Regions from separate parts of the Geodermatophilus sp. SYSU D01186 genome, predicted to be linked through region 1. Evidence: riboswitches for the same ligand, from Rfam matches in the RefSeq annotation. Region 1 holds a riboswitch; the other holds the start of a gene.
The links. Region 1 has a riboswitch for thiamine pyrophosphate ahead of thiM (hydroxyethylthiazole kinase). Riboswitches for the same ligand answer to the same signal wherever they lie in the genome.
Positions count from the first base shown of each region.

Region 2: another riboswitch for thiamine pyrophosphate. It lies ahead of ACI784_RS15805 (ECF transporter S component); the one in region 1 lies ahead of thiM (hydroxyethylthiazole kinase).

Region 1 is NZ_JBJGYW010000003.1:83,756-90,723, forward strand. Features, by position in the region: gene thiD (bifunctional hydroxymethylpyrimidine kinase/phosphomethylpyrimidine kinase) at 1-760, opposite strand, end outside; gene thiE (thiamine phosphate synthase) at 757-1,428, opposite strand; gene thiM (hydroxyethylthiazole kinase) at 1,425-2,222, opposite strand; TPP riboswitch at 2,215-2,309, opposite strand; gene ACI784_RS03140 (DUF4386 domain-containing protein) at 2,335-3,048, opposite strand; gene ACI784_RS03145 (TetR/AcrR family transcriptional regulator) at 3,195-3,908, shown strand; gene ACI784_RS03150 (helicase) at 3,924-5,645, opposite strand; gene ACI784_RS03155 (alpha/beta fold hydrolase) at 5,743-6,603, shown strand; gene pgm (phosphoglucomutase (alpha-D-glucose-1,6-bisphosphate-dependent)) at 6,751-6,968, shown strand, end outside.
Region 2 is NZ_JBJGYW010000020.1:73,832-80,799, forward strand. Features, by position in the region: gene ACI784_RS15800 (Nramp family divalent metal transporter) at 97-1,389, shown strand; TPP riboswitch at 1,498-1,601, shown strand; gene ACI784_RS15805 (ECF transporter S component) at 1,599-2,216, shown strand; gene ACI784_RS15810 (ABC transporter ATP-binding protein) at 2,288-3,634, shown strand; gene ACI784_RS15815 (energy-coupling factor transporter transmembrane component T family protein) at 3,631-4,398, shown strand; gene ACI784_RS15820 (DUF1697 domain-containing protein) at 4,435-4,968, shown strand; gene ACI784_RS15825 (ATP-binding protein) at 5,091-5,519, shown strand; gene ACI784_RS15830 (SpoIIE family protein phosphatase) at 5,524-6,968, opposite strand, start outside.

The DNA.
Region 1 (6,968 bases):
CCTGCAGGTAGTCCCGCGCCCGCTCCACCAGGGGCAGCCAGTCGCCGGCGCCCTCCGCGGCGGCGAGGGCGGCCAGCGCCGAGGAGAGCGTGCAGCCGGTGCCGTGCGTGGCCGAGGTCGCCACCCGGGGCCGCCGGGTGGGCGTCGCGCCGGCCGCGGTGACCAGGACGTCGACGCTCTCCGCCCCGCCCAGGTGGCCGCCCTTCAGCAGCACCGCCCGCGGGCCCAGCGCCAGCAGCGCCTCGCCCTGCCCGACCAGCCCGTCGACGTCGGTCGCGGGCGCGGCGTCCAGCAGCGCCGCCGCCTCGGGGACGTTGGGCGTGACGAGGTCGGCGAGCGGCAGCAGGGTGGTGCGGACGGCGTCCACCGCCGACTCGTCGATCAGCCGGTGGCCGCTGGTCGACACCATGACCGGGTCGCAGACGACCGGGCCGGCGGGGCGGGCGGCCAGGACGCCGGCCACTGCGGCGACCACCTCCGCCGTCCCGAGCATGCCGAGCTTGGTGGCGGCGACGGGGACGTCGTCGAGCAGCGTGTGCAGTTGCTGGGCGACGAACTCCGCCGGTACCGGGTGCACGCCGGTCACGCCGCGGGTGTTCTGCGCGGTGAGGGCGGTCAGCACCGCCGTCCCGTAGGCCCCGAGGGCGCTGAAGGTCTTGAGGTCGGCCTGGATGCCGGCCCCGCCGCTGGGGTCGCTGCCGGCCACGGTGAGCGCGACCGGTACCCCGGCCCGCCGCGGGGGCGCGTCCGGCGCGGTCACCGGTGCGCCCCCGCGGCCCGGCCGGCGGCGATCCCGGTCCGCAGGGCGCGAGCCGCCGCCTCCGGGTCGGACGCGGCGCAGATCGCGGACACCACGCAGATCCCGTCGACCCCGGTGCGGGCCACGTCGGCCGCCCGGCCGGCGTCGATGCCCCCGATCGCCACCGCGGCCAGGCCACCGGCACGGGCGGCGGTCGCCAGCGCGGCGGCGCCCGCGAGCCCCAGCCCCGGAGCGGCGTCCGGCTTCGTGGGGGTGGCCCACACCGGGCTCAGCCCGACGACGTCCACGGTGCCCGCGGGCAGGGCCAGCGCCGCGTCGAGTTCCGCCGCCGAGGAGACGCTCACCCCGAGCAGCCGGTCCGGCCCGAGCAGCGCGCGGGTCTCCCCCGGCGGCAGGTCGTCCTGTCCCACGTGCGCGCCGTCGGCGCCGGCGACCACGGCGACGTCCACCGCGTCGTTGACCACCACCGCCACGTCCGGCCGGTCGGCGAGCGCCGTCTGCACCGCCCGGGTGAGCGCCAGCAGCTCCCGGCGGGAGGCGGTCTTGTCGCGCACCTGGACGGCGGTGACCCCGCCGGCCACCGCGGCGCGGACGACGTCGGCGACCGGCCGCGGGTGGCACAGCGCGGTGTCGGTGACCAGGTAGAGGGTGGGGTCGAAGCGGGTCACCGGGAACCCCGGATGTCGGCGCCGGCCAGGGAGTCGCCGTCCAGGGCGTCGAGCGCGTCCAGCCACGCGGGCGCGAAGGTGCCCGGGCCGTCGGCGAGGTCGGCGGCGACCTCGGCGGCCAGCGCCACGTGGGCGTGGGCGGCGACGGTGCCGGTGAGGGCGTCGCCGGTGGCGGCGACGTAGGCGGCGACCAGCGCACCGAGGGCGCACCCGGCACCGGTGGTGCGGGTCAGCAGTTCCGAGCCGCCGCCCACGCGGACCGTCCGCCGCCCGTCGGTGACCAGGTCGACCTCGCCGCTGACGGCCACCACCCCACCGGTCCGGCGGGCCAGGTCGGCCGCGGCCGGGGCCGCGGCGTCGGTGCCGGCGGTGCTGTCCACCCCGCGGCCGCCGCTGCCCGCGCCGGCCAGCGCCATCACCTCGGAGGCGTTGCCGCGGACCACCGTGGGCCGCAGCCCGACCAGCTCGGTGGCCAGCTCGGTGCGGAAGACCAGGCCGCCGACGGCGACCGGGTCCAGGACCCACGGCGTCCCGGCGGCGGCCGCCGACCGGGCGGCCAGGCGCATCGCCTCGGCGGTGCGGGCGTTCACCGTGCCCACGTTGACCAGCACGGCGGAGGCGACGGCCGCGAAGTCGGCGGCCTCCTCCGGGGCGTCGACCATGGCCGGCGCCGCGCCGGCGGCCAGCAGGGCGTTGGCGGTGAGGGTCTGCACGACCGTGTTGGTCAGGCAGTGCACCAGGGGGGTGGTGGCGCGCAGGGCCGCCCGGGCCGCGCGCAGGTCGTCGGCATCCACGCCGTGACATCCCTTCGCCAGTACGAACTGGAGCAGGTTCGACGGGTGTGCTCTCAGTCCCCTGCGGGGACACCCCGTGTCACTTCCGCCGCCGAACCTAACAGCCGGGCCCTCAGACCGCGGCGGTCACCGCGGGCCGCGCGACCGGGACGGCCGGGCGGGGCGACGGCCGGAAGCCCCTGGCGATGAGGACGGCGGCGAGGCTCATCTCCCAGACGGTGACGGGGAGGGCGGCGACCATGCCCCACACGGAGACCTGCTCGTAGAGGCCGAACAGGATCGCGGTGGACGACGCGAAGACGACCGGTCCGCCCACGATCCCGAGGACGGCGATCCAGCGCGGCACGAGCCGGGACCGGTACACGAGGACGGCGAGCAGCAGGCTGTTCACCCCGATGACGAGGCCGGGGCCCAGCAGGAACGTCCGGTCGTGCAGGGCGACCAGCGACCGCGCGACCGCCAGCAGCCCGGCGTCGTCCGTGCCGGCCGCGGGGTCCTGCCGCAGGGTGACCACGGACAGGAGGCTGACGACGCCGACGACGATGAGCGCGGCCTCGAGCAGCCGGCCGCAGACGTAGGCCAGCGCCATGCCCTCGCCGTGCCGCTTGACCACCGGGTACAGCGTGACCGCGGTGCCGATGCACGAGGCGGCGAGCACGACCTCGAGGAAGCCGCCCCACAGCACGTGGGTGTCGGCACCGGCGCCCAGGACGTAGCCCGGGTCGCCCAGCACCGGCTGGTACAGCGCCAGCGCCACGACCGCGGTCACCGCGGCCACCACGAAGAACGTCCCCGCGACGACCGCGGTCCCTCTGTCCGTGCTCATGTCGTTCCCTCCCGGCCGAGGTGTACGGCGTACACCGATGCCGGAGACGGTAGGTGTACGTCGTACACCGGTCAAGGGCTAGGCTCGTCAGGGTGGCCTCGGCGGGGAGCTCGTCGGGGCGAGCTCGTCGGTGGGAGGGAGCCGCGATGCCCCAGCAGGCAGCCGGCGCGCGGCGCGTCCCGCTCAGCCGGGAGCGGGTGCTGCGCGCCGCGGTCCAGCTGGCCGACGAGGCCGGGATCGACGCGGTCAGCATGCGGCGGCTCGCCCAGGAGCTGGGGGTCGTGCCGATGGCGCTGTACAAGCACGTCGCCTCGAAGGAGGAGCTGCTCGACGGCATGGTCGACGTCGTCATCGGCGAGTTCGAGGCGCCCGACCCGTCGCTGGACTGGCGGACGGCGGTGCGCGAGCGGGTGCTCTCCGCGCGGCGGGCGGTGCTGCGGCACCCGTGGGCGCGGCAGGCCATCGAGTCCCGCACCCGCCGGACGCCCGCCGTCCTCGGCTACATGGACGCCGTGACCGGCACGTTCCGGGCGGGGGGCTTCTCCGCCGACCTGACCCACCACGTGATGCACGCGCTGGGCAACCGCATCTGGGGCTTCAGCCCGGAGCTGTTCGACGAGGCGCCCGGTGCGGACGCGCCGGCTCCCACCCCGGAGGAGCAGGCGGCCATGGCGGCGGAGTTCGCCCAGCGGTACCCGCACATCCTCGAGATCGCCGTGGCCGCGAACGAGGGCCCCGGGGCCGGGTCCGGCTGCGACGAGCAGTTCGAGTTCGAGTTCGCCCTCGACCTGCTGCTGGACGGGTTCGACCGGCTGCGACAGCAGGGCTGGAGCTCTCGGCCGGCCTCCGTGCCCGGCTGACGGGACCGGACGGGCTCAGGCGTCGGTCAGCGCCGTGGCCGGCAGCCAGTCGGCGTCCAGCAACTCGGCGATCTCCTGCAGGGACGACGTGTCCGCGCCGGCGGTCGACCCGCTGACCGCCAGCCGCTCCACCATCACGCGGGCGACCTGCTCCTCCACGGTGTCCTCCGCGAAGGCGACCCGCCACGGGGAGACCTGGCCGTCGCGGTGCGTGCGGCCGGTGACCTGCCGGGCCTGGATGCCGGAGAACCGCGGCTGGTGGAACAGCCCGACCCGCGGGGTGGCCGAGGCGGCGGACCCGCTCGGCAGCAGCTCGCCGGCGTGCAGGCTGATGGAGGCGGTCACGGTGAACACGCACACCGGCGCGGCGCCGGTCTGGAAGCGCAGCCGCTCGGCCTCGACGTCGAACCGGTCGCGGCCGTAGATGGCGGCGACGGGGATCCCGGAGTCGAGCAGGGCCTCGCGGATCGGGTCGGCCGCCGTCTCGACGAACTCCACCGAGACGGCCACCTGCCGCTCGGCCTCCACCTGCGCCCTGACCCAGTCGACCGTCGCCTGCGCGCGGATCAGGCCGGCCTTCTGCCGGAACCGCAGCAGCGCCGCCCGGCCGCGGGCGCTCTGCCGGGCGCGCCGGGCCAGTTGCATCTCGGTCCGGAACTCCTGCCACTCGGAGTCGTAGGCGGACCGCTCGGCGGGGGTCAGTGCGACCGGCGTCCCGGTCACCGACACCGGCCCCCAGGGCGCCGGCCGGTGCAGCGTCGCCGGTGGGGTGCCGTCGGCGAGCCACCCCTGCAGCCGGGCGAGGTCGGCGCGGCGCTCGTCGGCGTCCTCGGTCCAGGCCCAGCCGTAGCGGCCGCGTTCCACGTGGAACCCGTGCTCGGCCAGCCGGCCGGGCAGGTCGGACCAGGCGCGCAGCGGCTCGCCGTGCCGCTGCGCGAACTGCGGCGCGAGGTACGGCAGCTCCAGCGGTGTGTGCGCGGGGGTGGCGGTCGCGGCGATGACGAACGGCGCGTCCTTGACCCGGCCGGCGCCGGAGACGGCCTTCCAGTGCTTCCACCGCTGGGTCGTGGTGTGCCGGACCATGTGTGCCTCGTCGGCGATCACCACGTCGAACCGGAGCTTGGCGACCTTGGCCAGGCGGTCCCAGGTGGTGACGCACCAGCGCAGCCCGCCGTCCCCGAACCCGGCGATCGAGCGCGTCCAGTGCGGGATGGTGATCGCGGCGGGGCGGTCCGCGACGACGAGCACGGTGCGGCCGCCGCGCTGCGCCGCGACCTCGCGCGCGGCGAGGACCGCGGTGCCGGTCTTGCCGACGCCGGGGTCGTCACCGAGCAGGAACACGCGGTGCCCGGCCTTCGCGGAGGCGGCGATCGCCGCGGCGCCGGTGAGCTGCTCGTCGCGCGGCTGCATCGGGCGGCCGGCGGGGATCGGACGCGGCATCGGGTTGAGCTCGTCCTCGAGGAACCGCTCGAAGGTGTACGGCGCGGGGGCGTGGGGCGCCAGCTCCGGCGGCAGCCCGCGGCCGACGTACACGTGGGCCTGCAGGTCCGGGCGCCACTGGGCGCCGGGCGCCGGCGCGCGGAACGGGACGGCGAGCACCCACACCCGCTCCCCCGGCCCGGCGACCGGCGGCTCCGGGGCAGGCTTCGCGGCGCGGCGGGCCGGTGGCTTGCGGCGGGTGGCGGTCGTGCTGCGGGTGGTGGACCGGGTCGTCGTCCGGCGGCGCCGTCCGGGCATGGGTGCGCTCTCCTTCGTCGGCGCCGAGGGCGACCGGTGACTTCGTCGGCCGTCGACGGTAGGTGGGGAGGCCGCGGGGATCTGGTGGAATCGCCGGGTGACGACGAACTCCGACGAGCGGCTGCACGCCCGGACGCTGGGGGACGCCGGCCCGCGGGTGGTGTTCGTGCACGGGTTGTTCGGCCAGGGGAAGAACTGGACGACGATCGCCAAGGGGCTCTCGGCCGACCACCGCGTCACCCTGCTCGACCTGCCCAACCACGGGCACTCGCCGTGGACCGACCGCGTCGACTACGTCGACATGACCGGGATGGTCGCGGCGGAGCTCGAGTCGTTCGGCGAGCCGGTGACCCTCGTCGGGCACTCGATGGGCGGCAAGGTCGCGATGCAGCTCGCGCTGCGCCACCCGGAGCTGCTGCGCGCCCTCGTCGTCGTCGACATCGCGCCCACGGAGTACCCCGTGTCCGGCGGCCGCACCGACGACGAGGACGAGGAGGCCTCCCCGTTCGGCGCGTACATCGCCGCGATGCGGGCCCTCGACCTCGACGCGCTCACCAGCCGCGAGGACGCCGACGCCGCGCTGCGCTCCGCCGTCCCGAGCCGGATGGTGCGCTCGTTCCTGCTGCAGAGCCTGGTCCGCGAGGGGCTCGGCGAGGGCGGCGGCTGGCGGTGGCGGCTGAACCTGGAGCTGCTCGAGCGCGACCTCGGCGAGCTCCGCGGCTTCCCCGAGCCGCCGCCGGGGGCGCGGTACGACGGGCCGGTGCTGTGGATCGCCGGGGCCAACTCGCACTACGTCCTGCCCGAGGACCGGGAGCGCATGGACCGGCTGTGCCCGAACACCCGGCTGGTGCGGGTCAAGAACGCCGGGCACTGGGTGCACTCCGAGCAGCCGGAGGTGTTCCTCGAGACGCTCAAGCGCTTCCTCGCCGCGGTCGAGGGGCGGGACGGCACCGCCTGAGGGGGGGTGCCGGTCGAGCGGCAGGTGCTCGGCCGGCGCTCCCGGTACCGAGCGACCACACCGTCCGGCCCGGCCCTCCACGCGGACGGCCGGCGCCGCCGTGTCCACCGGTCGCGACCGGGGTGGGTCCGGGCCAAGATCGGCGACATGACCGACCCCCGCGCAGGACAGCCGGCCCGGCCGGACGACCTCATCGACGTCGCCTCGCTGGTCACCGCGTACTACACGTTGGAGCCCGACCCGTCGGACCCGGCGCAGCAGGTGGTGTTCGGTACCAGCGGTCACCGCGGGTCGGCGTTCGACGCGGCCTTCAACGAGGCGCACATCCTCGCCACCACGCAGGCGATCTGCGAGTACCGCACGGC
Region 2 (6,968 bases), on a different contig from region 1:
TCGGCCCGCGGGGGCCACACGTTGGCCCCGGCGTGTCAGGGCGCGCGGGCACAGCGAGGAGCGCTCATCCACCCGTCGCACCGCTGCGAGGCCCCCGTGTACCTGTCGAAGACCGAGGCCGCCGTCCTCCCGACCACCCTGGTCGGCTCGCCGGATCGGAGGCCGGCCCCGGGCAGCCGCCGCCGGATCTGGCCGCTGCTGGGGCCGGCGTTCGTGGCCGCGGTGGCCTACGTCGACCCGGGCAACTTCGCGACCAACTTCTCCGGCGGCGCCTCGTTCGGCTACACGCTGCTGTGGGTGATCGTCGCGGCGAACCTCATGGCGATGCTCATCCAGTCGCTGACCGCCAAGCTCGGGCTGGCGACCGGCCGGGACCTGGCCACCCTCTGCCGGGAGAACCTGCCCCGCCCGGTCGCCCGGGGGCTGTGGGTGCAGGCCGAGGCGGTCGCCATCGCGACCGACCTGGCCGAGATCGTCGGCGGCGCGGTGGCGCTGTACCTGCTGTTCGGGGTGCCGCTGCCGGTCGGCGGGGTCATCACCGCCGTCGTCGCGTTCGTGCTGCTCGCGGCGCAGTCCCGCGGGCACCGGCCGTTCGAGCGGGTGATCGCCGGGCTGCTGCTGGTCATCGGCCTGGGCTTCGGCTACACGCTGGTCAGCTCCGGCGTCGACGCCGGCGGGGTCGCGGCGGGCATGGTGCCGTCGTTCTCCGGCTCGGAGAGCCTGCTGCTGGCCACCGGCATCCTGGGCGCCACGGTGATGCCGCACGTCATCTACGTGCACTCGGCACTCACCCCCGGCCGATACGGCGACGTCGTCACCGCCGGGCGCACCGAGAGCGGCCGCCGCCGGCTGCTGAAGGCCCAGCGGATCGACGTCCTCGTGGCCATGGGCCTGGCCGGGCTGGTCAACGCCGCGATGCTGGTCATCGCCGCGCAGCTGTTCACCGCCGACGACGGCATCGCGTCGCTGGAGAGCGTGCACGCCGGGCTCGGCGACCAGCTGGGCACCGGCGCGGCGCTGGCCTTCGCCGTCGCGCTGCTGGCCTCGGGCTTCGCCTCCTCCTCGGTCGGCACCCACGCCGGGCAGGTGGTCATGGCGGGGTTCCTGCGCCGCTCCATCCCGGTGCTGGCCCGTCGGCTGATCACCCTCGCCCCGGCGCTCGCGGTGCTCGTGCTGGGCGGGGACCCGACGACGGCGCTGGTCTGGTCGCAGGTGGTCCTCTCCTTCGGCATCCCGTTCGCGCTCGTCCCGCTGCTGTGGCTGACCTCCCGCCGCGCGGTGATGGGCTCCTGGGTGAACCGGCCGGTCACCACGGTCGCCGGCGCGGTCGTCGCGGCGCTGATCATCGGGCTCAACGGGCACCTGCTCCTGGGCTTCGCCCTCGGCTGAGGCGCCTTCCCGCCGATCATGGCGTCGTGACCACTCCGGAGCCGCCTCCGGTGGTCACGGCGCCATGATCGCGTGTTCGGCGAGGGGCTACGCTGGGCGGCACAACCGAACACACAGCAGGGGAGCGCTTCGGCGCTGAGAGTGCGGGATCCCGCAGACCCTCGAACCTGATCCGGGTCATGCCGGCGCAGGGAGTCTGGAGGAAGACCATGGCCGAGCAGGCCGTCCGTCCGTCGTCGGCTGCGCCCACCCGGGGGCGTCCCAGCCGCTGGCGCACCGTCGACATCGTCGTCACCGCCGTCCTCGGCGTCGCCTTCGGCGTCGTCTTCTGGGCCTGGGGCCTGCTGTGGGCGGGCACCGGGGCGGCGTTCGCCGCCTTCCCGCCCGGGCAGGCCTTCATGTACGGCGTCTGGCTGGTCCCGGCGGTACTCGCGCCGCTCGTGGTCCGCAAGCCGGGCGCGGGGCTGTTCGCCGAGCTGATCGCGGCCGTCGTCTCCGCGCTGCTCGGCTCCGCCTGGGGGACGACGACGATCGTCTACGGCATCCTGCAGGGCCTGGCCGGCGAGGCCGGGTTCGCCGCGTTCCGGTACCGCTGGTTCGGCTGGGTGCCGGCGCTGCTGTCGGCGGCGCTGGCCGGTGCGATGGCCGCCGTCCTCGACCTCCTCTACTACTACCCGGACTGGACCGGGGGCTGGAAGACGACCTACGTCGTCCTCGTCGTCGCCGGCACCACGGTCGTCGCCGGCGTCGGAAGCGTGCTGCTCACCCGGGCGCTGGCGGCCAGCGGCGCCCTGTCGTCGTTCGCCTCCGGCCGCACCCGGCACTGAGCGGCACCGGCCCGGCCGCCGTCGCGCTGGCCGGGTGGGGTTTCCGGCACGCCACGCGGCGGGCCTGGGCGGTGCGGGACGTCGACCTGCGGATCGACCCCGGTGAGCGGGTGCTGCTCACCGGCGCCTCCGGGTCGGGCAAGTCGACGCTGCTGCGGGCGCTGGGCGGCCTGCTGGACCCGGAGAGCGGGGACGCCGACGGCGTGCTGACCGTCGACGGCGCCCCGCCCGACCGGCGGCGGCAGCGGGTCGGCATGGTCTTCCAGGACCCCGACGCGCAGCTGGTCATGACCCGCGCCGGGGACGACGTCGCGTTCGGGCTGGAGAACGCCGGCACGCCCCCCACCGTGATCTGGCCCGCCGTCGACGCGGCGCTGGACGCGGTCGGCTTCGACCTGGGGCGGGACCGGCCGACCGGGGCACTGTCCGGCGGGCAGAAGCAGCGGCTGGTGCTGGCCGGCGCGCTCGCCCCGCGGCCCGGGCTGCTGCTGCTCGACGAGCCGACCGCCCAGCTCGACCCGGCCGGCGCCGCGCTGGTCCGCGGCGCGGTCACCCGGGCCGTCGCCGGCCGCGGCGCCACGCTGGTCGTCGTCGACCACGACGTCGAGGCGTGGCTGCCGCTGGTGGACCGGGTCGTGGAGCTGCTGCCGGGCGGGGGGACCGTCGAGCACGGTCCCGGGTGGACGCCGGCCCCGCTGCGGTTCCCCGACCGCTGCCCGCACCCGCCCGGGGAGCCGTTGCTGGCCGCCGAGGCCGCCGGGTACACCCACCGGGAGTCCGCCGTCCCCGCGCTGCCCCCGACCGACGCCGTCCTGCGCGCCGGCCGCACCCTGGCGGTGACCGGCCCCAACGGCACCGGCAAGTCCACGCTGGCCCTGCTGCTGGCCGGGCTGCGCGCGCCCACCACCGGACGGGTGGCCGCTGCGCCGGTGCTCACTGCGGGCCTGCGCCGCCCCGGCCGGCCGCCGTCGCGCTGGCCGGCGGCGGAGCTGGTGGAGCGGATCGGGACGGTGTTCCAGCACCCGGAGCACCAGTTCCTCACCGGCCGGGTGCGCGACGAGCTGTCCCTGGGGCCGCTGCGGTCCGGTGCGGGCGCCGCGCAGGCCCACGCCACCGCCGAGGAGCTGCTCGAGCGGCTCGGGCTGGCCCCGCTGGCCGAGGCCAACCCGTTCACGCTCTCCGGCGGCCAGCAGCGGCGGCTGTCGGTCGCCACGGCGCTGGCCACCCGGCCGCGGGTGCTGGTCCTCGACGAGCCGACCTTCGGCCAGGACCGCGACACCTGGGCCGAGCTGGTCGCGCTCCTGGCCGAGCAGCAGAACGGCGACCGGGCGCTGTGCCTGGTCACCCACGACGCCGCCGTCGTCGCCGCGCTGGCCGACGACGTCCTCCCCCTCGGCGCACCGGTGGCCGTGCCGTGACCGCGCCGCTCGCGCTCGGCCCGGCCCGGCCCGTCCCGCTGTCGGCGGTCAACCCGGTCGCCCAGCTGACCGCCATCGCCCTGCTCACCGCGGTGCTGCTGGTCAGCGGCGACCCGGTCACCCCCGCCGTCGTCCTCGCCGCGGAGCTCGCCCTGTTCCCGGCCGCCGGGCTCACCCGCCCCCGGGAGGTGCTGCGCCGCACCTGGCCGCTGCTGCTGAGCGCGGCCGGCGTGGCGTGGGTCAACGTCGCCTTCGGTGCGCTGGACGGCGCGGCCGCGTGGCTCAGCGGCGCCACGTGGGGGCTGCGGGTGGTGGCGCTGGCGCTGCCGGGCGTGCTGCTCGTGGCCTCCACCGACCCGGTGCGGCTGGCCGACGCGCTGACCGTGCACTGGCGGGTGCCCACCCGGTTCGCCTACGGTGCCCTGGCCGCGCTGCGGCTGGTGCCGCTGCTGGCCGCGGAGTGGGAGACCATCCGCTCGGCCCGCCGCGCCCGGGGCGTGGCCGCCGGGGCGAACCCGGTCGCCGCGGCCCGGCTGCTCACCGGCACCGCCTTCGCCCTCCTGGTGGCCGCGCTGCGCCGCGGCACCCGGCTGGCGACCGCCATGGACGCCCGCGGCTTCGACTCCGGGGTACCGCGCACGAACGCCCGCGGGTCGGTGCTCCGGCGCAGCGACGGCTGGTTCGTCGCCGCCGCGGCCGCGGTCTGCGCCGTCGCGGTGGGGGCCAGTGTCGCGCTCGGCACGTGGGACCCGCTGCTCGGCTGACCGGGATCCGGCGTCCGCGCCGCTACGGTGCCGATCGTGGGCACCCGCTACGTCGTCCTGCTGCGCGGCGTCAACGTCGGCCGGGCCCGCCAGATCGGGATGGCCGACCTGCGGGAGGTCCTGACCGCCCGCGGCCACGGGGACGTGCGCACCCACCTGCGCAGCGGCAACGTCGTCCTGGACAGCCCGCTGGGCGAGGCCGAGCTGGTCGAGGACGTCGAGACGGCGGTGCGTGAGCGGTTCGGCGCCGCGGTGCCCGTCGTCGTCCGGACCGGGGCGGAGGTGGCCGCCGTCGTGGCCGCCGACCCGCTGGGCTCGGTGGCCACCGACCCGGCCCGGTACCTGGTGACCTTCCTGCCGCGGGCCCCCGACCCCGGGCGGGTGGCGGCGCTGCCGCCGGCCGACTCCGGCGAGTACCGGGTCACCGGCCGGGAGCTGTTCCTGTGGCTGCCCGACGGCATCAGCAACACCCCGCTGGGCGCCTGGAAGTGGGACACCCTGCTCGGCGTGGCGGGGACCGGACGGAACTGGAACACCGTCCGGAGACTGGCCGAGATGGCGGCCGTGTGAGACCGGTTACAGACAGGTTTAGCGGCTCGCCGCCGGGCGTATACGCAGGTGTTCGGCGCGCCAGCGGGCCGGGCACCGCTGCGCCTGCCGGGCGATGTCGAGCACGTGAGGGGACCATCGGCGTGACACGGGAGACGGCCCGGCCGATCTGGCCGTCCGCGACCCCACCGCCTGCCTGCGAGGCCCTGACCTGGGAACTCGTCGCCGTCGCGGAGCTGCCCGGCGTGCGCGCCGACCTGCGCCGGCACCTCACCGCGGCCTGCCCCGGGCTGGCCGACCTGCGGGACCGGCTGATCCTGGCCCTCGACGAGATGGCCTCCAACGCGCTGCGCCACGGCGGGGGCCACGTCCGGGCCGCGGTGCGCACCACCGGCGAGGGCTGGCTGATCGAGGTCTCCGACGCCGCCGTCAGCACCCCGCCCTCCCCCGCGGTGGGGCGCGACCCCAGCGAGGGCGGGCTGGGCCTCTACCTGATCGCCGAACTGGCGACCGCGCACGGCTGGTACACCGCCGCCGGCGCCAAGCACGTGTGGGCCGTCCTGACCCCCTGAGGGCTCAGTCCTGGTGGTGGAGGCGGATCGCCACCAGGGCGATGTCGTCCTGCGGGCCCGAGGGGCGCAGCCGCTCGATCACGGCGTCGCAGAACTCCTCCAGCGGCAGGCCGCCCAGTTCCTCCAGCGCCGTGCGGAGGCGGGCGATGCCGTCGTCCAGGGGCAGGTCGCGGCCCTCGACGAGGCCGTCGGTGTACAGGAGCACGGTCGCACCGCGCCGGAAGGTCACCACGCTCTCGGTGCGCGGCGCGGCCGGGTCGACACCCAGCATGAGCTCCGGGCGGCTGCCCGCGAGCTCCTCCACCCGCCCGTCGTCGTGCAGCAGCAGCGGCGGCGGGTGCCCGGCGTTGGACCAGCGCAGGCTGGTCAGGCCGGCCGCCCGCTGCTCGGGGGTCTGCTCCACGCGGGCCACGGCGGCGGTGGCCATCGTGGGCATGCCCAGCCCCTGGACGGCGGCGTCGAGGTCGCTGAGCACCTGCGCCGGACCGATGCCCTGGCGGTAGGCGATGCCGCGCAGCAGCCCGCGCAGCTGGCCCATGGCCGCCGCGGCCGCGGTGTCGTGGCCCACGACGTCCCCGATGACCAGCACCGCCGCCCCGCCGGGCTGCAGGAAGGCGTCGTACCAGTCGCCGCCCACCTCGGCGGCCTCCACCGCGGGCCGGTAGCGGACCACGATCTCGGCGGAGTCCGGCGCCGGCGGAGCGGTCAGCAGGCTGCGCTGCAGCCCCGCGGCCAGCCCGCGCTGCTGCTCGTAGAGGCGGGCACCGTCCACCGCGAGGGCCACGCGCGAGGCGACCTCCTGCGCGGCGGCCACGTCGTCGGCGTCGGCCAGCGGCCGGTCGGCCGAGCGGTAGATGCTCAGCGCGCCGAGGGTCCGGCCCCGCGCCGAGAGCGGGAGGGTCACCGCCGACCGCGGCGCCAGCCGCCAGAACACCTCGCGGACCTCGCCCGGCGGGAGGGTGCGGCCCACCACCGTGCCGACGTCCTCCACGGTCAGCGTCCGGCCGCTGCCCAGCGCGCGCAGCACGGGCGCGTCGGGCTGGATCGAGGCCAGCCGCAGGTCGGCGTAGCGTGCCACGGTCGCGCGCTCGGCCGGGTCGCGGTGCCAGGTCGCGACGTCGCGCATCCGGCCGTCCTCGCCGGAGAGGCTGACGATCACCCAGTCCCCCAGCACCGGGACGACCGCCTCGGCCAGCCGCTGCAGGGCCGTCTCCTCGCCCTCGCCGGCGGTGAGGGTCGCACCGGTCACCGCGCTGACCTCGGCGATGACGGCCAGGCGGGCCGCGCTGCTCTGGGCGCGGGCCTGCGCCGCCCGCCGCTCGGTGACGTCGAGGAAGTAGACGGAGAGCCCGTCTGGGCCCGGCCACGCCCACACCTCGTACCAGGCGTCGAGGGGCGCGGGGTAGTACGCCTCGAAGACCCGCTCCTCGCCGGTGGCCGCGGCGCCGC